2 regions of the Brevibacterium sp. genome follow, and region 1 is predicted to be linked to the other one. Evidence: predicted binding sites of a transcription regulator. Region 1 holds the regulator's gene; the other holds the start of a gene.
What was found. Region 1 encodes HrcA, which represses chaperone genes, less so after heat shock. Its sites were predicted from a motif close to TTNGCACTCGNNNNNNNCGAGTGCNAA; they were not measured.
Positions count from the first base shown of each region.

Region 2: the regulator HrcA is predicted to act here: its motif matches at 7,848-7,874, upstream of groES (co-chaperone GroES).

Region 1 covers NZ_JBQDYQ010000059.1:6,674-16,863, forward strand. Annotated here, with positions in the region: gene ACTIIH_RS13540 (PhoH family protein) at 1-320, opposite strand, end outside; gene ACTIIH_RS13545 (16S rRNA (uracil(1498)-N(3))-methyltransferase) at 421-1,182, opposite strand; gene dnaJ (molecular chaperone DnaJ) at 1,179-2,294, opposite strand; gene hrcA (heat-inducible transcriptional repressor HrcA) at 2,422-3,462, opposite strand; gene ACTIIH_RS13560 (DUF3097 family protein) at 3,624-4,487, shown strand; gene ACTIIH_RS13565 (DUF4870 domain-containing protein) at 4,637-5,329, shown strand; gene ACTIIH_RS13570 (DUF4870 domain-containing protein) at 5,415-6,188, shown strand; gene hemW (radical SAM family heme chaperone HemW) at 6,275-7,504, opposite strand; gene lepA (translation elongation factor 4) at 7,505-9,373, opposite strand; gene ACTIIH_RS13585 (endonuclease/exonuclease/phosphatase family protein) at 9,579-10,190, shown strand, end outside.
Region 2 covers NZ_JBQDYQ010000015.1:12,532-23,976, forward strand. Annotated here, with positions in the region: gene ACTIIH_RS06395 (DUF4190 domain-containing protein) at 1-414, shown strand, start outside; gene rsmI (16S rRNA (cytidine(1402)-2'-O)-methyltransferase) at 426-1,397, shown strand; gene ACTIIH_RS06405 (hypothetical protein) at 1,809-2,891, shown strand; gene metG (methionine--tRNA ligase) at 3,357-5,072, shown strand; gene ACTIIH_RS06415 (TatD family hydrolase) at 5,072-6,073, shown strand; gene ACTIIH_RS06420 (ubiquitin-like domain-containing protein) at 6,352-7,638, shown strand; gene groES (co-chaperone GroES) at 8,029-8,322, shown strand; gene groL (chaperonin GroEL) at 8,359-9,951, shown strand; gene ACTIIH_RS06435 (polysaccharide pyruvyl transferase family protein) at 10,236-11,445, shown strand, end outside.

The sequences.
Region 1 (10,190 bases):
TCGATCGTCTCTTCGTTGATGCGATGGCCGGCCGTGTGCAGCTTCTTGAGTTCCCCGATGACGCTGACGAAGGCTTCGACACGCTGGGGGTCACCGGTGACCTGGACCTGATTGGCCCGGACGTGGATGTCGAGGTCGTCGAAGGTCTTCTCCAGGGCGCGCAGATTCGACTCTCCGGGGCCGAAGAAGGCGACGAGGTCGATGGAGTCCGGGATGACCAGCCGCACGGTGTCGCGTTCGGCGTCGCGTGTGTCCGTCACGGCATCATTGCCCGCGGCACCGTCGCCGGGTGCGGCGGCGTCCGAGTCGGTGGGGTTCATGGCGTTCGGGTTCGGTGGAGTGATGTCCAGAATGTTCCTTTGCAAGTGGGCGCACCGTCACCGGCGGCGCCAGAGTGTGCTTCCATCCTAGTCCGGTGTCTCACCAACGGCCCAATGAATTCTGGGCCAGGACGAGACCGGCGGGTCCTGCCGATGACGAACGCAGGATCGTCGGTCCCAGCAGCACCGGTCTCGCTCCACGGCCGGTCAAGGCTGCGAGTTCGCCGTCGCTGATGCCGCCTTCGGGCCCGACGACGAAGACGATGCGCTCCGGCAGCGGCGAATTGCCCTCCGCGATCAGATCGGCCAGCGCTGCGGAGAGTCTGCGCTGAGCGGTCTCGTGGAGGACGAAGACCGCATCGGACTCGTCGAAGGCTGTGGCCAGGGAGGCCCCGCGGACGAGTTCGCGCAGCACCGGAAACCGGGAGCGTCTGGCCTGCAGGGAGGCCGCATTCAGCAGGTTCTCCCATTTCGCGGCCATCTTCTCCCGCTTCTTCGCCGGCCAGTCGGCGATCGAACGTTCGGCGGCCCAGGGAATGACGTCGTCGACGCCGATCTCCGTGGCCGTTTCGATCGCCTGCAGGTCTCGGTCGCCCTTGGCCAGGGCCTGGACGAGCACGAGGCGTGGGCCGGTGCTGTCCTCGTGCGTCACCGCGGTGACGTCGATCGTCAGCTCGCTCGTCGAGGCGGCCGTGACGGTTCCGCGCACCCGTGTGCCGTCCCCGTCGACGATGTCGATGTCCTCGCCGGGACCGATCCGACGCACCCGCACCGCGTGCCCGGCCACGTCCTCACCGAGGGTGAGAGCGGACCCGACGACCGCCTCGGCGGCGGTGGCGGAGCGGAATACGGGAAGACTCACCGACCGGCGAACCTCTCACGCATGCGGGAGAACATTCCGCGGTTCTCCGTCGAGATCTGGGCCCGCGGTGCTTCCTCTCCGCGCAGTTCGGCGAGCTTCTCGAGCAGTTCGCGCTGTTCGTCGTCGAGGGTGTCCGGGGTGAGGACGTCGACGGTGATGAGCAGGTCGCCGCGAGTCTCCGAGCGCAGGCGGGAGGCGCCGAGTCCGGGGAGTTTGACGACGGTGCCGGACTGGGTGCCGGCGGCGATGGTGAGGTCCTGGGTGCCGTCGAAGGTCTCGAACGGGATGGTCGCTCCCAGGGTCGCTGCGGTCATCGGCACCGAGACGGCGGCCCGGAGGTTGTCGCCGTCGCGCTGGAAGACCTCGTGGCGGGTGACCATGACCTCGACGAAGAGATCACCGGCGGGTCCGCCGCCGGGACCGACCTCTCCCTGGCTGGACAGCTGGATGCGGGTGCCGTCGGAGACTCCGGCGGGGATGCGGATCTTCATGGTCCGCTGCTTGCGCACGCGTCCGTCGCCCTGGCAGTTGAGGCAGGGGTTGGGGATGACGGTGCCGAAGCCGTGGCAGGAGTTGCAGGTCTGGTTCGTGACCATCTGGCCCAGCAGGGTCCGCGTCATGCGCTGGACGCTGCCGGCGCCGTGGCACAGCGAGCAGGTCTCGATCTTCGTGCCCTCCTGCGTGCCGGCACCCGAACAGGTGTCGCAGACGACCGCAGTGGTCACGTCGAGATCGACGGTGCCGCCGAAGGCCGCGGTCTTCAAGTCGATGTTGACGCCGACGAGGGCGTCCTTGCCGCGCTGTGTGCGCGGGATGGGGCCTCCGGCCTGTCCGCCGCCACCGCCGAAGAAGGTCTCGAAGATGTCGCCGAATCCGCCGAAGCCGCCGCCGGCGGGGAAGCCCTGACCGTTCTCGCCGCCGCCCATATCGTAGTTGCGGCGCTTCTCCGGATCCGAGAGCACGTCGTAGGCCAGTGAGATGGCTTTGAATTCGTCTTCGTGACCGGGATTGACGTCCGGGTGGTACTTGCGTGCCAGCTTCCGGTACGACGACTTGATCTCAGCCGCGGAAGCGTCTTTGGACACTCCGAGTGTTTCATAGTGATCGGCCACAGAAACTTCTCTCTCCCTGACGTAGTGGTCTTCTCTGTTCGTGGTGGTGGCTGCGCTCCTGCGCGGTACTCACCGGTTGCGTGCTGCCCGACTGCGGGCACCCCTGGTCGTCGTCACTGCACCGGCCCTACCCTCGGTCGAGGATCGAGGACACGTACTTCGCGACGGCACGGACTGCCGAGATCGTCGTCGGATAGTCCATCCGGGTCGGGCCGAGCACCGCCAGTCTGGCCGACGAACCCGCGTCATGACCATATTCGGCGGCGACGACGGAAGTCGAACTGAACGATTCGTGAGTATTCTCACGCCCGATGCGCACGCTGATCCCCCCATGGTCCTCTGCCATCGAGGTGAGCAGCCGGAGCAGGACCACCTGCTCCTCGAAGGCTTCGAGGATCGGGGCCATCTTCTCTCCGAATTCGCTGCCGGAACGGGCGAGGTTCGCAGTCCCGGCCATGATGATGCGCTCTTCGCGGGTCGCGGCGACGAGGTCGACGACGGCGGCCCTGACCTGTGTGAGTCCGGACTCGTCACGTCCCGCCGACTCGCTCGATTCGGCGGCGACCGCCTCGGCGGTGGGGGACGAACCGAAGACCTGCGCGAGCGTGCGTCCGGCGAAATCGGCATTGATCTGGTCGCGCAGCCCGCGGACGGCATCCTCGTCGAGCGGGGTCGGGGTGATCACGGACTTCTGCTCGACCTGACCGGCGTCGGTGATGAGGACGACGAGGATCCGGCCGGGGCCGAGGCCGACGATCTCGACGTGTTTGATGCGCGCCCGCGACACCGTCGGGTATTGGATGAGCGCCACCTGGCGGGTGAGGCCGGAGAGCACGCGGACGGTGCGGTCGAGCATCTCGTCGAGGTCGACATCGCCGTCGATGAGCTGGAAGATCGCGCGGCGCTCGGCGGTGGTCAGCGGTTTGAACTCGTCGATGCGGTCGACGAACATCCGGTAGCCGAGGTCGGTGGGGATCCGACCGGCCGAGGTGTGGGGTTGGGCGATATAGCCTTCGTGCTCGAGCTGGGCCATATCGTTGCGGATCGTGGCCGGGGAGACGCCGAGGGTGTGGCGCTGGACGATCGCATTCGATCCCACGGGTTCGTTGGTGGCGACGAAGTCCTCGACGATGGCGCGCAGCACCTGTGCACGTCTGCTGTCGTTCATCGCGGTTCTCCTCTCCGTCTCTTCAGCCGATCACGGTCCCGTGCCGATACTTGGCACTCCTTGAGCCTGAGTGCCAATTCTACGCTTCTCGTCCCCGGAATTCATTTCTGGGGGTGACCTGCGGGTCTGCGCGCCTGCGGGACCGTCCTTGATTATGGTGGGTGCCCGTGAATGCTTTTGATCGCTATGGCCCCGATGTGCTCTCCGGTTCCTCGCCGTCGTCGCACCGTCCGCAGAAGTCCCGTCAGGTCGAGCTCGGCCTGGGCATGGTTCTCGAGGATGCGATGAGCGGCTATGTCGGTGCTGTCGTCGGCGCGGAGAAGACCACGGCCGGTGTCGTCGTCAAGCTCGAGGACCGCGTCGGCAAGGTCCGTGCCTTTCCGCTGGGACCGGGTTTCCTCCTCGAAGGACAGCCCGTCGATGTGCAGCTGCCGAAGAAGAAGGCGCAGCAGCCCGGGCGGACGGCTTCCGGGTCTCGCGCCGTGGTCGGTGCGAAGGCTCGAGTGGCCCGCGGGTCGCGGATCTGGGTGGAGGGCAAGCACGATGCCGAACTCGTCGAGAAGATCTGGGGCGATGATCTGCGCATCGAAGGCGTCGTCGTCGAACCCCTGGGCGGTCTCGACGACGTCGCCGACAAGCTCGCAGCCTTCGGTCCGGATCGGGACCATCGGGTCGGTGTCCTCGCCGATCACCTGGTGACCGGGACGAAGGAATCGAAGATCGCCGAGGCGGTCCGTGCCGATCCGCGCTACCGCGACGTCGTCCACATCATCGGCCACCCCTACGTCGATATCTGGCAGGCGGTGAAGCCCCATGTCGTCGGCATCCGGCAATGGCCGGTCGTCCCCCGCGGTGAGGACTGGAAGACGGGAATCCTCCGGCGCATCGGATGGCCGCACGCCGACCATCGAGATGTCGCTCGCGGGTGGGTGCGCATCCTCGGGAAGGTGAGCACGATCGCCGATGTCGAACCGACGCTGTCGGGTCGGGTCGAGGAGCTCATCGACTTCGTCACCGTCGGCTGATTGACTTCGGTGGTGCGTCGGTGGCCCGTGGTGGTCACGGCGAGCTGTCGGCGTGTGCCGAAACTGTCACAGGAGTGAGGCTTTCCCGACATCCTCGGGACGCGGGGCTCGGCTAGTCTGGAGGGCAAGCGTTCTTCGAAAGGATCCCCATGTCGCACCACCCCGAGCAGCCGGGCAGCCGACCGATGCCGCCGAACTACTCTCAGGCGTCGGGCCCGCAGCAGCCCTACGCGCCGCAGGGCCAGCAGTATTCTCGGCCGCAGACGCACAGTGGTCAGACGGGCTACGGCTCACAACAGTCGTTCGGCGCGCAGCCTGGTTACGGCGGTCAGCCGGGGTACGGTGGTCAGCCGGGGTACGGTGGGCAGACTGGATTTGGCGCGCAGCCGGGTTACGGCATGCCGCAGATGCACAACCCGGCGATGTTCGACTCCCGCTCCCTGCCCGAGCAGGCGTACGGACCCGGCTCCGAACAGTTCTGGATGGCCCCCGAACCCGACCGGACCACGGCTCTGTGGACCCACCTCGGCGCGCTTCTGTTCGGGTTCATGCCGCTCATCATGTTCCTCGTGAAGAAGGACGAGTCGCCGTTCGTCCGCGAGCATTCGCGTCAGGGACTCAACGCGATGATCACGAACACGATCGTCACCTTCGCAGCCCTCTTCGTCTTCGGCATCCTCGGTTTCATCCTCGCATTGGTGACCTTCGGGATCGGCATCATCATCATGTACGCCGCGGTCATCGTCCCACTCGTCTACTGCGTCCTCTACATCATTGCCGCCGTCGCAGCGAACAGGGGCGAGGGGTATAGGTTTCCGCTCACCATCAACTTCGTGAAGTGACCATCCCCCGTCACCCCGCGCACTCTGGGACAGCCCGCACTCCCTGGGTTAATGTGGAGTGATCGCACACTCTGAAGGGACTCTCATGTCGGACAACCCGCAGCAGCCGAACAACGGACAGTCACAGCCGATGCCCCCGAACTATTCCCCGCAGTCGGGCTCACAGCAGCCGCAAGCGCAGCAGCCGCAGCAGGGTTCGCAGCCGCAGCAGAATGGTCAGACCCAGTACGGCTCGCAGCCGCAGAACCCTCAGCAGGGATCTCAGCCCGGCTTCGGCTCTCAGCAGCCCCACGCCGGGCACGGCTCCCCGCAGCAGAATCCGGCCTACGGCTCGCAGCCCGGCTACGGCTCCCAGCAGCCTTTCGGCGCTCCCCAGGGACAGCCGCAGGCGGGATACGGATTCCAGGGAGCATCCTCGGCGCAGTCGGCTGCCGCCGGTGTTCCCATGGGAGCAGAACTTCCGGATGCCGCCTACGGTCCGAACTCACTCGGATTCTGGAACGCCGACCAGAGCGAACGCACCACCGCACTGTGGTCACACCTCGCACACGCCGCCACCTACGTCGTCGGCGTCGGCTGGATCGTCACCCTCATCCTCTTCATCATCAACAAGGACAAGTCGCCGTTCCTGCGTCATCATGGCGCACAGTCGCTCAACCTGCTGATCATCGGTGTCATCGCCGGATTCGGCATCGGACTGATCGGCGGAATCCTCACGATCGTCGGCATCGGCTTCCTCATCCTGCTGCTCCTGCCGGTGCTCTCGATCTACATGATCGTCATCGAGATCATCGCCGGAATGGCAGCCAACCGCGGTGAGGGCTACCGAATCCCGATGACTCCGAACTGGATCAAGTGAGCTGACGCAGCCCGAGAGTCCCACCGGCGCAGATTCGCTGAGCAGCTCGCCCCGCCGCCCGATCCGGATGGCGGGGCGAGACTCGTTCACACGTATTCGGTGAGGATGCGCACCATATAGTCGGCCATGAGACGTCCCTGCAGAGTCGGCTGGAACCAGCCGGCCGCGGCGCCATCCGCGTCGAGCAGACCCTGTCCGACGAAGGTTCTGATCGCCTGCTGGCTGCCCGGAGCCAGAGAGTCCAGGCGCAGCTCACGGTCGATCCGAGCGGCGAGCATGATCCGCTCGATCTCCCGGGTCCGATCATCGAGGACCTCCCGACCGATCGACGGGGACTGCCCCGCCACGAGCCGGTCGGCCCAGGCACGCGGATGTTTGGCGTTCCAGAACCTCACACCCCCGACATGGGAGTGGGCGCCCGGCCCGAAGCCCCACCAGTCGGCATTGCGCCAATAGGCCAGATTGTGTTCACAGCGCGTATCGGGACCGGTCGACCAATTGCTCACCTCGTACCAATGCAGACCGGCGGCGGAGATCGCGGCGTCGGCGATCTCGTATTTGTCGGCCAAGTCGTCCTCATCGGGCATCGGCAGTTCGCCGCGGCGCACCATCGCGCCCATCTTCGTTCCCGGTTCGACGATGAGGGAATACGCCGAGATGTGATCGACCTCGTTGGACAGGGCAACCTCCAGCGAGCGACGCCAATCGGCGAACGACTCCCCCGGGGTGCCGTAGATGAGGTCGAGGCTGAGTTCGAGTCCGGCGTCCTTGACCCAGCGAGCCACCTCGGGGATCTTCTCCGGATCATGGGTGCGGTCCAAGGTCGCGAGCACATGCGGCACGGCCGACTGCATACCCATGGAGATCCGGTTGACACCGGCTCCGGCGAGAGTCGCGATATAGGCAGGATCCAGGGTGTCGGGGTTGGCTTCGGTGGTGACTTCGACGGTCTCGGCCAGGCGGAAGCGGGCGCGGACATCGTCCATCACCCCGGCGAGCACGTCGGCTGCGAGCAGCGTCGGGGTGCCCCCGCCGAAGAAGATCGTCGAGACCTCACGGTCGCCCGCCCCAGCCTCGGCGAGGGTGGACACGGACAGATCGAGCTCACGGGCGAGGTTTCCGCGGTAGTCCTCACGGGACGCGCCCGGGCCGAGGTCGTCGGCGGTGTAGGTGTTGAAGTCGCAGTAGCCGCAGCGGACCCGGCAGTACGGGACGTGGATGTAGAGGCTCAGCCCTCGCTCAGCGGCCCCGATCCCCGCCGAAGTCGGCAGCGAACCGTCGCGCGGAGGGACCTCACCGGTCGGTTGTGCGGGCACTTACTTCTTGCTGTCCTTCGTCTCCGGCTCGTCGGAGGACAGGGCCGCGATGAAGGCTTCCTGCGGGACCTCGACGGTGCCGACCACCTTCATCCTCTTCTTGCCCTCCTTCTGCTTCTCGAGCAGCTTGCGCTTACGGCTGATATCGCCGCCGTAGCACTTCGACAGCACGTCCTTGCGGATGGCACGGATGGTCTCACGGGCGATGATGCGAGAGCCGATGGCCGCCTGGATGGGCACCTCGAACTGCTGGCGCGGAATGAGCTTGCGCAGCTTGCCTGCCATCGCCACACCGTAGGAGTAGGCATTGTCGCGGTGGACGATCGCCGAGAACGCATCGACCTGGTCGCCGTGCAGCAGGATATCGACCTTGACGAGATCCGACGGATCCTCCCCGTCATCGGAATAGTCGAGCGTCGCATAGCCCTTGGTCCGTGATTTGAGCTGGTCGAAGAAGTCGAAGACGATCTCTGCCAGCGGCAGGCGGTAGCGGATCTCCACGCGGTCCGAGGACAGGTAGTCCATGCCCTGCAGGTTGCCCCGACGGGTCTGGCACAGCTCCATCACCGCACCGATGTAGTCGCTCGGAGTGAGGATCGTCGCCCGGACCATGGGTTCTCTGACTTCCTTGACCTTGCCCGTGGGGAATTCGCTCGGGTTCGTCACCGTCGTCTCGGTCCCGTCCTCCATGGTCACGTCGTAGATCACGCTCGGTGCCGTCGAGATGAGGTCGAGGTCGTATTCGCGCTCGAGCCGATCGCGGAGGACCTCGAGGTGCAGGAGGCCGAGGAAGCCGCAGCGGAAGCCGAAGCCCAGCGCCGTGGACGTCTCGGGCTCGTATGCCAGGGAGGCATCGTTGAGTTTGATCTTGTCCAGCGCGTCACGCAGCACCGGGTAGTCCGAGCCGTCGATCGGGAACAGGCCCGAATACACCATCGGCTGCGGCTCCTTGTACCCCTCGAGCGGTTCCGATGCGGGAGACGCGGCCAGCGTGACGGTGTCGCCGACCTTCGACAGCCGGACATCTTTCACCCCGGTGATGAGATAGCCGACCTCACCGACGCCGAGGCCCTTCGTCGCCTTCGGCTCGGGTGAGGAGGCACCGATCTCGAGCAGTTCGTGAGTGCTGCCGGTCGACATCATCTCGATCTTCTCACGCGGCTTGAGGGAACCGTCGACGAGCCGAACATAGGTGACCACACCGCGGTAGGTGTCGTAGACGGAGTCGAAGATCATGGCGCGGGCCGGGGCGTCGGCGTCGCCGACAGGAGCGGGGATATCGGTGATGATGCGGTCGAGGACCTCTTCGACGCCTTCACCGGTCTTGCCGGACACGAGCAGGCAGTCCTCGGGTTCGCAGCCGATGAGGTTGGCGAGCTCGTCCGCGTACTTCTCCGGCTGTGCGGCCGGCAGGTCGATCTTGTTGAGCACGGGGATGATCGTCAGATCGTTCTCCATGGCCAGGTACAGGTTGGCCAGCGTCTGGGCTTCGATGCCCTGAGCGGAGTCGACGAGCAGCAGCGCGCCTTCACAGGCGGCCAGGGACCGCGAGACCTCGTAGCTGAAGTCGACGTGGCCGGGAGTGTCGATCATGTTGAGCGCGTACGGAGTGTCCCCGTGTTCCCACGGCATGCGCACGGCCTGGGACTTGATGGTGATTCCGCGTTCGCGTTCGATGTCCATCCGGTCGAGGTACTGGGCGCGCATATCGCGGTTCTCGACGACACCGGTCATCTGGAGCATGCGGTCGGCCAGGGTCGATTTGCCATGGTCGATATGAGCGATGATGCAGAAATTGCGAATCAGCTCGGGTGAGGTGGCAGACGGTGAGATCCGCTGTGCAGCTTCCTGATTCACCTGAGGTGACATGAACGCCCTTTCGTTGACAGACCGGGTCCCCGGTCAGACCCGATCTCCCATTGTTTCATGACTTGTGCACGGACCTGGAATCCACAGACGTGCACGTCGTCATCGTCGGGGACTTTCGCGGTTCGTCAGCTGTCGGATGCGATTCGTCCGCGCCGAACGGGGCCGATGCATGTGCCGGACCGTGCCGATCGGGGAAGATGGTGGCATGAGCGAATTCCGGGTCATGAGCTTCAACCTCCGCTATCCCGCCATGGACGGACATCCGGTGGCCGAGCGGCTGCCGATCGCCGCCGAGCTCATCCGGCGCGCACGTCCGCACCTCATCGGCACCCAGGAGGGCGAATTCGACCAGCTCGAGACGCTCATCAGCCTGCTGCCCGAGGAGTACATCTGGCTCGGAGAGGGCCACTCCGGCGGCAATTCCGGAGAGTTCACGGCCGTGATCCTCGATTCGAAGCGCTTCGACGTCGACGCCGTCGACATCAGCTGGCTGTCCGAACAGCCCGACACCGTGGCATCGGAGTCATGGGGAGTCTCGCATGCACGCACCCTGACGACGGTCGATGTCCGCGACCTCGACTCCGACCGACGGCTGCGTGTGCTCAACACCCACCTCGACCACAAGTCCGAGCGCGCCCGTCTCGAGTCCGGTCGGATCATGGCCGAGTCCATCGCCGAGGCGGCCCATCCCTGCGTGGTCACCGGTGACTTCAATGTCGCCACCGGCTCCCCGGTCTACGACTTCTTCTGCACCGAACTCGGCCTCACCGACACCGCCGCGGAGATCCCCGGGGAGGATATCGGCACCTTCCATCGC
Region 2 (11,445 bases), on a different contig from region 1:
AACAACCCGGACATGTACTACCAGCAGCCCCAGTCCAGCGCCGGCGGCTCATACGGTGCCCAGTCCTACAGTCAGAACAACGCCTACGCGGCCAACGCTCATTACGCCGGCGGACCCGGCTACGTCTACCAGCCGCTTCCGCCGACGAACGTGCTGGCCATCATCGGCATGTGCGTCTCGATCTTCGGCTTCATCTCGTCATTCTTCATCGCCGGGATCGCCGGCATCATCATGGGCCACATCGCGCGCAAACAGATCCGCGAACGCGGAGAACGCGGCGACGGCATGGCGATCGCGGCTCTGTGGGTCGGCTACATCGGCACCGCGCTGTGGGTCCTCTTCTGGGTTCTCTACGTCGGAGTCTTCGTCCTCATCTTCGGCGTGGCAATGGTCGGCGCAGGCTCAACCAGTTGAGTCTCGACCACTTGAGTTCAGACTCCTTCGCGCCGTCGGACCAGGACGCCGATACTGACCGCGCAATCGGTGTCGACGACGACCTCGCCGAGGCGGCCCCGCCCGATGACATCGATCAGAACGACCCCGCCGGGCTGAGTTCCGGTCCGAACCTCACCGGCGGTCGACTCATCCTGGTCGGGACTCCGATCGGCAACCTCGGCGATGCGAGCCCGCGGATGCGGGAGGCCATCGAAACGGCCGATGTCATCGCCGCCGAGGACACGCGTCGGTTCCTGTCGCTGGCGCAGCGGCTCGATCTCAGGCATACGAAGCGGGTCATCAGCGTCTTCGACCACAACGAGGGCCACCGTGCTCCCGAGCTCGTCGAGCTCATCGCCGCCGGTGAGACCGTTGTTCTGCTCTCCGACGCGGGAATGCCCGCCGTCTCCGACCCCGGCTACCGTGTGGTCAGGGCCTGCGCCGAGGCGGGATTTGCGATCACGTCGACGCCGGGTCCGTCCGCGGTGCTCATGGCGCTGGCGGTCTCGGGACTGCCGAGTGATCGGTTCAGCTTCGAAGGGTTCCTGCCGCGCAAATCCGGGCAGCGCAAGACCCTGCTGACCGAACTCAAGGCCGAGAAGCGGACGATGGTGTTCTTCGAAAGCCCGCACCGCATTGCCGATGCGATGGACGACTTCGCCGAGATCATCGGCATCGACCGGCCCATGGCCATCAGCCGTGAGCTGACGAAGACCTACGAGGAGACTCTGCGCGGGACCGTCGGGTCCCTGCGTGACCAGGCCGCCGGGGGGCTGCGCGGGGAACTGACCCTTGTGCTCGCCGGTGCCACCGAGGTCGAAACGGCTCCGGAGGACCACCTCGGCGAGGTCAGTGCGCTGGTCGATTCCGGAGTGCGCGCGAAAGATGCGGCCGGGCAGGTGGCGAAGAAGTTCGGCCTGTCCAAGCGCGACGTCTACGAGGCCTGGCTCCACCGCGAGTGAGGTGCGAGGCGGGACTGTTGAGGCCGACGTCCTGCTGAGCGTCTGTCGTGGATGATCCCCCGGGATGCCTTCTGCGGCTCACTGGATGCCTGAGTTGTGTTCTGCATGTCTACCGTAGACGGACGCACTCGCACGCCCCACCCTGTTGAGTAGTTCGTTACACCCTGCTCTGAATTGCACATGGAGAAACCTGGGCACTTTGGAAACACCTGTATCGGAAACGGCGTCAGCCTCGCGCAAACGCTGAGTGATTGTCGCTGTGAGTCGTTACCGGTATCGGGTAGACCCTCGCCTGTATGGGGTAGGAAGGGTCGACGACTTCGACGTAGTTTCCTGTGGACGGTGCGAATCTATCCACAGGCAGTGATTCGACCCAGTGACTAGACCGCGGTGAAGCCGCACGATCAGCAGATGACTCTTGAATATTTGGACAGATACAACGTCGTCGATTACAGAACTCTCAGAGCAGTCGGGATGACCCATGCAGCCATCTCCAGTGCTGTGAACTGTTGCCTGCTGAAGCTGTCACGTGGAACCTATTCGATCGTCCGTGCCTGTTCTGAGAGCAAACACCGGTCGGTGGCGAAGTTGATCAATGATGAAGACTGGGTCGAGTATTTTCGTACGACGACAGCGGCCGGCCGTGCAGCCGACTACCGGTTCGATGAGCATATGGCGCGTCTGAAAATCGTGCACTATCGCCACTTCCGGGCAGCAGACGCGGTCAGCGGGGCGTCGGCCGCGTTTCTTCACGAGCTCCCGTTGTACGAAGCCGAGTTGGATCGGATAACTGTGTCGAATCCGTCCGCGGCGTCACGCAGCCCTGAGATCATCAGGCGGCGGCGACAGTTCAGCTCTGAGGACGTGTGCACGATCCACGGGGTCAGGGCCTTCACATCGGTCCGCACCGGGCTGGACATGATTACAGAGAGTGGACCAGCCGACGGCATGGCTGCGTTGGAAGGCGGTTTGCGTACGCAGGTTGAGAAAGAATCCGGCGATTCACAGATCGGCAAGAACAATCCACGTCGCATGCAAACGATCGGCAGAGAGATCGTGGCTCGTGATTTTGTCCCAGCAGCGATGCGTCTTCGCCAGGGGAGGGAGCGCGCCCTGCGAATACTGACGATCATCAGTCCGCTGTCGGAGAACTACGCAGAGAGCCGGACATCATTCGCGCTTCACCAGACGGGCCTGCACGATTTCATCCAACAGTGGAACGTCGGACGCGACGGTGACCTTCTTGCGAGACTCGATTTCCTGCACCGGCAAACCAACACTGTGCTCGCATTCGACGGAGGTCAGAAATACGCCGACTTCGGGGGCGAGCGAATCAAGCATGAAGGTCGCCAGCAGAACGAGTTGTTGAACATGGGCTTCCGAATCGTGCATCTGGAGTTCGGCGACATCATGAACTTGAAGCGGTTTGAGACGAAGCTGTTCGCACAGGCACCGCAGCTATTGGACTATCGGGGCAAACCGACTCTGAAGTAGTGCTGATGCCTGCAACTCCAAAAAGGCTTTGCACTGTGGTCTATGGGAAAACGAGTGGATCCGCTCCTGGCACGAACAGTGTGGAAGGCAAGAGCTGCGAAAGGCACTCTTGTCTTTGAATTGCACAGGTTGTTCAGTGGGCAGTTCTAAGAAACCTGTACCTCACCGACGGCGGAGGTGGATTATCGCCACCTGGAGGTCGAGCCCAGTTCAAGGCCGCAGTCGGTAATTCCGCCGCGGATACGGGCAGCGCCTGAAAAGCGCCCATGCGCACTACGGTGTATCCACGCGCCCTACGGCGCATCCATTCCGCACCTTCCGCACACCTTCCCGCACCTGCCATCCGCCTGCGCCGTGTTCCCACACCGTCACACACCCACGCGCTCACCGCAAACGGACCCACGCGCTCACCGCAAACGGACCCATGCGTGCCCGTCGCGCCACGTCCCTTAGACTGAGTTCCCTATGGGTTACTACTTGACGACAGCGATTGCCTACCCCAACGGGGCCATTCACATCGGGCATGCCTATGAGTACATTGCGGCCGACACGATCGCCCGGTTCAAGCGACTGGACAATCACGATGTCTTCTTCTGCACCGGCACGGACGAGCACGGACTGAAGATGCTGCAGGCGGCGAACAAGCTCGGCATCACTCCCAAAGAACTCGCTGACGACAACGCGAAGAACTTCCGCGACACCCAGCTCGCCCTCGGCTCGACCTTCGACCGGTTCATCCGCACCACCGACGACGACCACTACACCGCCTCGCAGGCCATCTGGCGCAAGCTCGAAGAGGCCGGAGACATCTACCTCGACACGTACTCCGGCTGGTACTCCGTGCGCGACGAGGCCTTCTACACCGATGACGAAACCGAGGTCGTCGACGGCGTCCGGCTGTCCAAGGAAACCCGCACCGAGGTGACCTGGACCGAAGAGGAGTCCTACTTCTTCCGCCTCTCGAAGTACCAGGACAAGCTGCTCGAGCTGTACAAGAACCACCCGGAGTTCATCGGTCCGGACTCCCGCCGCAACGAGATCGCCTCGTTCGTCTCCTCCGGGCTCAAGGACCTCTCCGTCTCCCGCACCACCTTCGACTGGGGTGTGCCGGTGCCGGGCAACGACAAGCACGTGATGTACGTGTGGATCGACGCCCTGACGAACTACCTCACTGCCGCCGGCTACCCCGATGACCAGGAGCGCCTCAGCAAGTGGTGGCCCGCGGACGTCCACATCATCGGCAAGGACATCATCCGCTTCCACTCGGTCTACTGGCCCGCGTTCCTCATGAGTGCCGGTATCGAGCTGCCGGGGCGCGTCCACGCCCACGGCTTCCTCTTCAACTCCGGTGAGAAGATGTCGAAGTCCGTCGGCAACGTCGTCGATCCCCTCGACCTCGTCGACGCCTTCGGCCTGGACACCCTGCGCTTCTTCCTCTTCCGCGAGTTCTCCTACGGCCACGACGGTTCGTACACGAAGGACTCGATCATCACCCGCAAGAACTCCGACCTCGCCAACGAATACGGCAACCTCGCCCAGCGTTCGCTGTCGATGATCCAGAAGAACTGCGACGCCCAGGTCCCGCAGCCAGGCGAACTCAGTGAGGCGGACGAGCGGCTCCTCGCCCTCGCCCGGGCCGTACCGGAGACCGCCCGACGCCACGTCGACACCCAGGCTCTCCACCTCTACGTCGAGGCCTGCTGGAAGGTGCTGTCCGAGGCCAACCGCTACTTCTCCGCTCAGGAGCCGTGGAAGCTGAAGAAGACCGACCCCGATCGCATGGCCACCGTGCTGTGGGTGACGATCGAGGTCGTGCGTATCATCTCCATCCTCATCCAGCCGGTCATGCCCGATTCTGCGGGCAAGATCCTCGACCTCCTCGGTGTGCCCGCCGGCGTCGGTGAGGCCGGTGCGAAGGTCCTGCCGACCGCCGTCGATTCCGGATCCGGCGCCGAGGTGATGGGCACCGTGTCGGCGGGTGCGGGCATCGGCGTCGCCGCCGGTGCCGCCTACGCTTCGGCTGCCCTGGCGCCGAACGTCGCCGAGGCCGCTGCCGATGGCATCGCCGCCGCCGAGGCGGATCCCCGGTCGTTCGCGGCCGTCGGGTTCCCGCTCGAGCCGGGCACGCCCCTGCCGAAACCCGAACCCGTGTTCCCGAAGTTCGTGGAGGAGACCGAATAATGGCCTCGCGCGCCGCCGGAACCTATCCACAGGTGCCCGAACCGCTGCCTCACCCCATCGTCGACACCCACACCCACCTCGACATCTGCACGGGTGTGCGGCTGCCGTTGGGCGCCGGCGAACCGGAACCCGAGGTGACCCCGGAGACGGACGAAGAGTTCCCGACGCTGGATTTCTTCCATGACACCGCCGCCGAGGCAGGAGTCCGGCGCATCGTCCAGATCGGCTGCGACCTGCCGGCAGCCCGGTGGACGACCGCGCTCGTGTCGTCCCAATATTCAGGCACCCCCGCCGAGGCGGTCACGCAAGTGGATTCCCCCGCCGAGGTGGCCGACCCGCGCACCGTGCCCGCCCCTCCTGCCGAGGGGCGGACGTGGATGATCGGCGGAGCCGCCCTGCACCCGAACGAGGCACCGCGGCTGGCCGAACGCGGCCTGCTCGACGACGCGCTGACCGAGATCGAATCGCTCGTGAGCTCGCATGGTCGCATGCGTGTGGTGGGGGAGACCGGTCTTGATTACTTCCGCACAGCAGAGGAGGGCGTCGCTAAGCAGCAGCGCTCCTTCCGTGCCCATATCGAGATCGCCAAGCGCACAGGACGTGCACTGCAGATCCACGACCGGGAGGCACACGCTGATGTGCTGCGCATCCTCAAGGAGGAAGGCGCCCCCGAAGTCACGATCTTCCACTGCTACTCCGGTGACGAGGCAATGGCCCGCGAGTGCGCCGCGGAAGGCTACTACATGTCGTTCGCCGGAAACCTCACGTTCAAGAACGCCGATGAGCTGCGGCGGGCCGCGGCGGCGGCTCCACTGGAGCTGCTGCTGACGGAGACCGACGCACCGTTCCTCACCCCGCACCCGCATCGCGGGAAGCCGGGAGGTCCCTACCTCACGGCGATCACGGCGCGGAAACTCGCCGAGGTGCGTGAGATGAGCGAAGAGGATCTGTGTGCTGCCGTGTGGACCAACGCGGAGCGGGCCCTCGGCAGCTGGGAATGAGAACTCCAGCCGATCGATGAGCGACCGACCGTTGGCGCGTGTCGCACTGCGACCGTCGGGCTGGACCGAGCCTCAGGCTCAGTGAGCGAGGTAACGAATCGGTGCGCCGCCTCGGCGAGGAGATGTCACGGTCGGGAATGCCCCCTAAAACATGGGGAACTCCAGGTCAGACACGCCCTCAGGAAACTCACACCGTTACATTTCCGTGATATTTTGCGAACCGTGTAACGAATCGGTTACAGTGAACGGGTCGATAAACTCTGCTCAGGGATATTTTTGTGATTGATTTTCTGAAGAACCGCAAGGTTCAGATCGCTGCACAGGCGGTCGTGATCACCGGACTCGTCGGTGGCACGGGCGCAGTTGTGACCATGAACAAGCCTGTGACCTTGGAGGTCAACGGGCAGGCCGAGGAGATCCGGACCTTCGGCGGAACGGTCGGGGACATCCTCGACAGCCATGAGATCGATGTCGATAAGCGCGACCAGGTCAAGCCCGGCGTGGGCACCGAGGTCGACCGTGACATGACGATCACCGTCAACACGGCGAAGAAGGTGGCGCTGTCCGTCGATGGCAAGGAATCCGACGAATGGACCAACGCGAACACCGTCGGTCAGGCTCTGGCCGACCTCGGCGTCGACGCGAAGGGCGCCGACCTCAATGCGAAGGCCGGCCAGCGGCTGAAGGACGAGGGCAATGACATCGAGGTGACCACGTCGAAGGACCTCACCGTCGTCGCCGATGGTAAGGACCACAAGGTCTCGGCCGCCGTGGGTACCGCCAAGGAAGCCCTCAAGGACACGGGCGTCAAGCTGAACAAGGACGACTTCCTGTCCGTGCCGATGTCCGCCGAGGTCTCCGACGGCCAGGTGCTCACCGTCAACCGCGTGAAGAACGACACCGTCAAGGACAAGCAGACCATCAAGGCCAAGGTCGAGACCAAGAAGTCCGACTCCCTCTATGAGGGTGAGACCAAGGTCGAGACCGAAGGTAAGGATGGCGAAAAGCAGGTCACTTACAAGGTCAAGACGATCAACGGCGAAGAGGTCAAGAAGGAGAAGAAGGACGAGAAGGTCCTCTCCGAGCCCAAGACCAAGGTCGTCATTCAGGGCACCAAGAAGAAGGAAGAACCGGCGGACACCGGCGGCTCCGACTCGGGTGACTCCAGCGATTCCGGTTCGGGCGATTCCGGTGACTCCAGTTCAGGCGATTCCGGTTCGGGTGACTCCGGTTCGGGTGACTCCGGTTCGGGTGATTCCGGCGACTCGAACACCGGCGGCGGCTCCGGCTCCGGTGGCGGCGACATGAGCACCGCAGAGATCAAGGCGATGCTCGGCGGCCCCGGTTCCAAGTGGTACCAGGTCGCCAAGTGCGAGTCGAACTTCAACCCCCGTGCGGTGAACCAGTCGAACCGCGCGCACTTCGGTCTGTTCCAGTTCAAGCTCGCCACCTGGCAGTCCATGGGCGGCAGCGGCAACCCGATCGATGCCAGCCCGCGGGAGCAGTTCGAGCGTGCCAAGAAGCTCCAGGCCGCAGCCGGCTGGGGTCAGTGGGCCTGCGCCTGATCTGAGATCAGGGCCGAGTTCCCCGACTGGGCGCCTGTAGAGGCCATGAACTCTGGCCGCCATTGACAACAGATATCGGCAACTGAGCTGAGGCGGCCAGCACGAAGCGTGGGCCCCGAGGAGAGATCCTCGGGGCCCACGCTTTTCGGTGCCTGGCAACCCCGGGTTCCAGGCCCAATCTGAACTTTCGCCCAGAGGATGACGAATTGCTGGCACTCAAGTTGACCGAGTGCTAAGAGCGTTCTAGAGTCAGAATTAGCACTAGCACTCATTGAGTGCCAGTTTCATGAGACGGTCGAATCGCTCGGCACCCGCGACGACGAGAGGTTCATGGCATAAGCCGCCGTCTGACTCGATGAAATAGAACCCAGCGAAGGGAGAGGGCCCGATATGTCGGTCTCCATCAAGCCACTCGAAGATCGGATTGTCATCCGTCAGGTCGAAGCAGAACAGACTACCGCCAGTGGTCTGGTCATTCCCGAAACCGCCAAGGAAAAGCCTCAGGAAGGCGAAGTTGTCGCAGTGGGCCCGGGCCGCGTTGCTGACAACGGAAACCGCGTGCCGGTCGACGTCGCCGTCGGCGACAAGGTCATCTACTCCAAGTACGGAGGCACCGAAGTCAAGTACGCAGGCGAAGAGTTCCTCGTGCTCTCGGCTCGCGACGTGCTCGCCGTCATCGGCTGAATCCCCTGAACGACAACTTCACTGACAGGAGGACGAATGCCTAAATCATTGGAATTCAACGACGAAGCCCGTCGTGCACTGGAAAAGGGTGTCAACACCCTGGCCGACACCGTCAAGGTGACGCTGGGACCCAAGGGCCGCAACGTCGTGCTCGACAAGAAGTGGGGCGCTCCCACGATCACGAACGATGGTGTCACCATCGCCCGTGAGGTCGAGGTCGACGATCCTTACGAGAACCTCGGCGCACAGCTGGCCAAGGAAGTCGCCACCAAGACCAACGACATCGCCGGTGACGGAACCACCACCGCGACTGTTCTCGCTCAGGCCTTCGTCAACGAAGGACTGCGCAACGTTGCCGCAGGTGCCGCACCCGGACAGCTCAAGCGCGGCATCGAGACCGCCGTCGAGGCCGTCTCGCAGCAGCTGGGCACGATCGCCCGCGACGTCGCCGACTCTTCGGAGATCGCACACGTCGCCGGTCTGTCGGCTCAGTCGCCCGAGATCGGCAAGCTCATCGCCGATGCCTTCGACAAGGTCGGCAAGGACGGCGTCATCACGATCGACGAGTCGCAGGCCGCGTCCGTCGAACTCGAGATCACCGAAGGAATGCAGTTCGACAAGGGCTTCCTGTCGCCGCACTTCGTGACCGATGCCGATCGCCAGGAGGCTGTGCTCTCCGACGCGCTCATCCTCATCAACCAGGGCAAGATCTCCAACATCCAGGAGCTCCTGCCAGTCCTCGAGAAGGTGCAGCAGGCCGGCAAGCCGCTGTTCATCATCGCCGAGGACATCGAGGGTGAAGCTCTGTCGACCCTGGTCGTCAACAAGCTGCGCGGAATCATCAACGTCGCCGCCGTCAAGGCTCCCGGCTTCGGTGACCGTCGCAAGGCCATCCTCGAGGACCTCGCCGTCCTCACCGGTGGCCAGGTCGTCACACCGGACATGGGCATGAAGCTCGACCAGGTCACTCTGGAAGAGCTCGGCAACGCCCGCACCATCACCGTCACCAAGGACAACACCACCATCATCGATGGTGCCGGTGCCGACGATGCTGTTGCCGGTCGTGTCGCTCAGATCCGCGCCGAGGTCGAGAACACCGATTCCGACTGGGACCGCGAGAAGCTGCAGGAGCGCTTGGCCAAGCTCTCCGGCGGAGTCGCCGTCATCAAAGTCGGCGCCGCCACCGAGGTGGAGCTCAAGGAGCGCAAGCACCGCGTCGAAGACGCCGTGTCCGCTACTCGAGCCGCCATCGAAGAGGGTGTCGTCGCCGGCGGTGGATCGGCTCTGATCCACGCTGCGAAGGTCCTCGACGGCAACGACCTCGGACTGTCCGGTGACGCACTCACCGGTGCCGAGATCGTCAAGCGCGGAGTCGTCCAACCGCTGCGCTGGATCGCCGAGAACGCCGGCCAGGACGGCTACGTCGTCGTCGCCAAGGTGACCGACCTCGATTCCGGCCAGGGCTACAACGCCGCCATCGGTGACTACGGCGACCTCATCGGCGCCGGAATCATCGACCCCGTCAAGGTCACCCGTTCGGCGCTGCGCAACGCCGCTTCGATCGCCGCCCTGGTTCTCACCACCGAGACCCTGGTTGTCGAGAAGAAGGAAGAGGAGGACGAGGACTGAGCCATCCGCTCGGACTGAGTCATCTCTGACCACGACAGTGGCCCGGAACATCACGTTCCGGGCCACTGTCGCATTCATCGGCGTATGCACCCTCGCCGAGACGGCCCGCCACCCTTTCAATGCGTTCAGGGCGGTTGCCTCCGCGGCTGTCTCCGTTGTCGATTTCGACGCGAACGTATTCACCTCGGAGACAGGTGCTGTTCACGAGCGAACGCATCGCTGTCGTTACAGTGATCGGAACATTCGATTGAAGTTCTGCAGTGCATGACGTGAACAAGGGATCCATGAAGAGAATTACGATGATCGGCGACGTAGGCTGGAGCCGGTTCTACCACCTCGGCGATGAGGCGATGACGGAACTGGCCATCGATGAGCTTCGTGCCCGAGCGGATATCGCCATCACGCTTATCGCCGGTCAACCCCAGCACGCGAGCGAAATGTACGGCGTCGACGCTGTCAGACGCATCGGGTTCAGGCGCGACCGACGTCCCAATACCTCTCGGATGAAGAAGATCCTCGACTACGTCGCCGGAGACCGGAATGCGCTGAAGGCAGATGACCCGGCGATTGACGTCATTGAGGCAGTCCGGAATTCCGCGGCCGTCCTCATCGCGGGCGGTGGCAACCTCAACTCGATGTTCGCCCAACACATCTACGAGCGTGCGACCCTGGCGAAGATCGCCCGTGCCCTCGGCAAACCGTATGCGTTGACCAGCCAGACTCTCGGCCCGCTCATCTACGACGAGGATCGGGACATCGTCCACGACCTCCTCGCCGAGGCGGAGTTCGTCGGAACCCGCGAAAGCTACACGACCCAGCTCGTCGACGATCTCGGACGAGGCTCCGCGACGGTGCGCCGTCAGGTCGACGACGCGTTCTCATTGACAGCCCGCGACGAGGACCGGTCTGCCGTGTCGGATCTGACCGAACGTCCATTCATCCTGGCCAGCTTCGCCGAGAAGGCCTCGACCCCGATGCTCAGTGATGACGACTATCACGCACGACTGGCGGAACTCACCCGTCGGCTCGCCGAGGATACCGGCCTGTGGGTGCTGCTTGTGCCGCACGGCGGAGCACTGCCACCAGCGCCGGAGACGAGAGACCAGCTCACCGACCCGAAGATCGCTCGGGGCAGCGGGCATGCTGAGGTCGTTCCCACCCGGATGCTCACCGCACGAGAGCTCATCGCCCTGACTGAGCAGGCCCAACTGGTCGTCGGGACCCGGTACCACGCGGCGATCTTCGCCGGAGCTGCGGGCGTTCCCCTCATCTCGTTGGCCCCCAACCTCTATTCGTCCATCCGCATGAGGGGAGCTGCGGAGAACGTCGGTATGGAGGACTACGTGTTGCCGCTCGATTCGGTCGACGACATCGTGTCGACTGCCGTCGGAGCGGTGGGAAACCGAGACGAGCTCACGGGCCGACTGAGTGCACAGTCGCAGAAGCGCCGCGCTGAGCATCAGCAGTGGTGGGACTTCGTCGTCGCGAAGACGC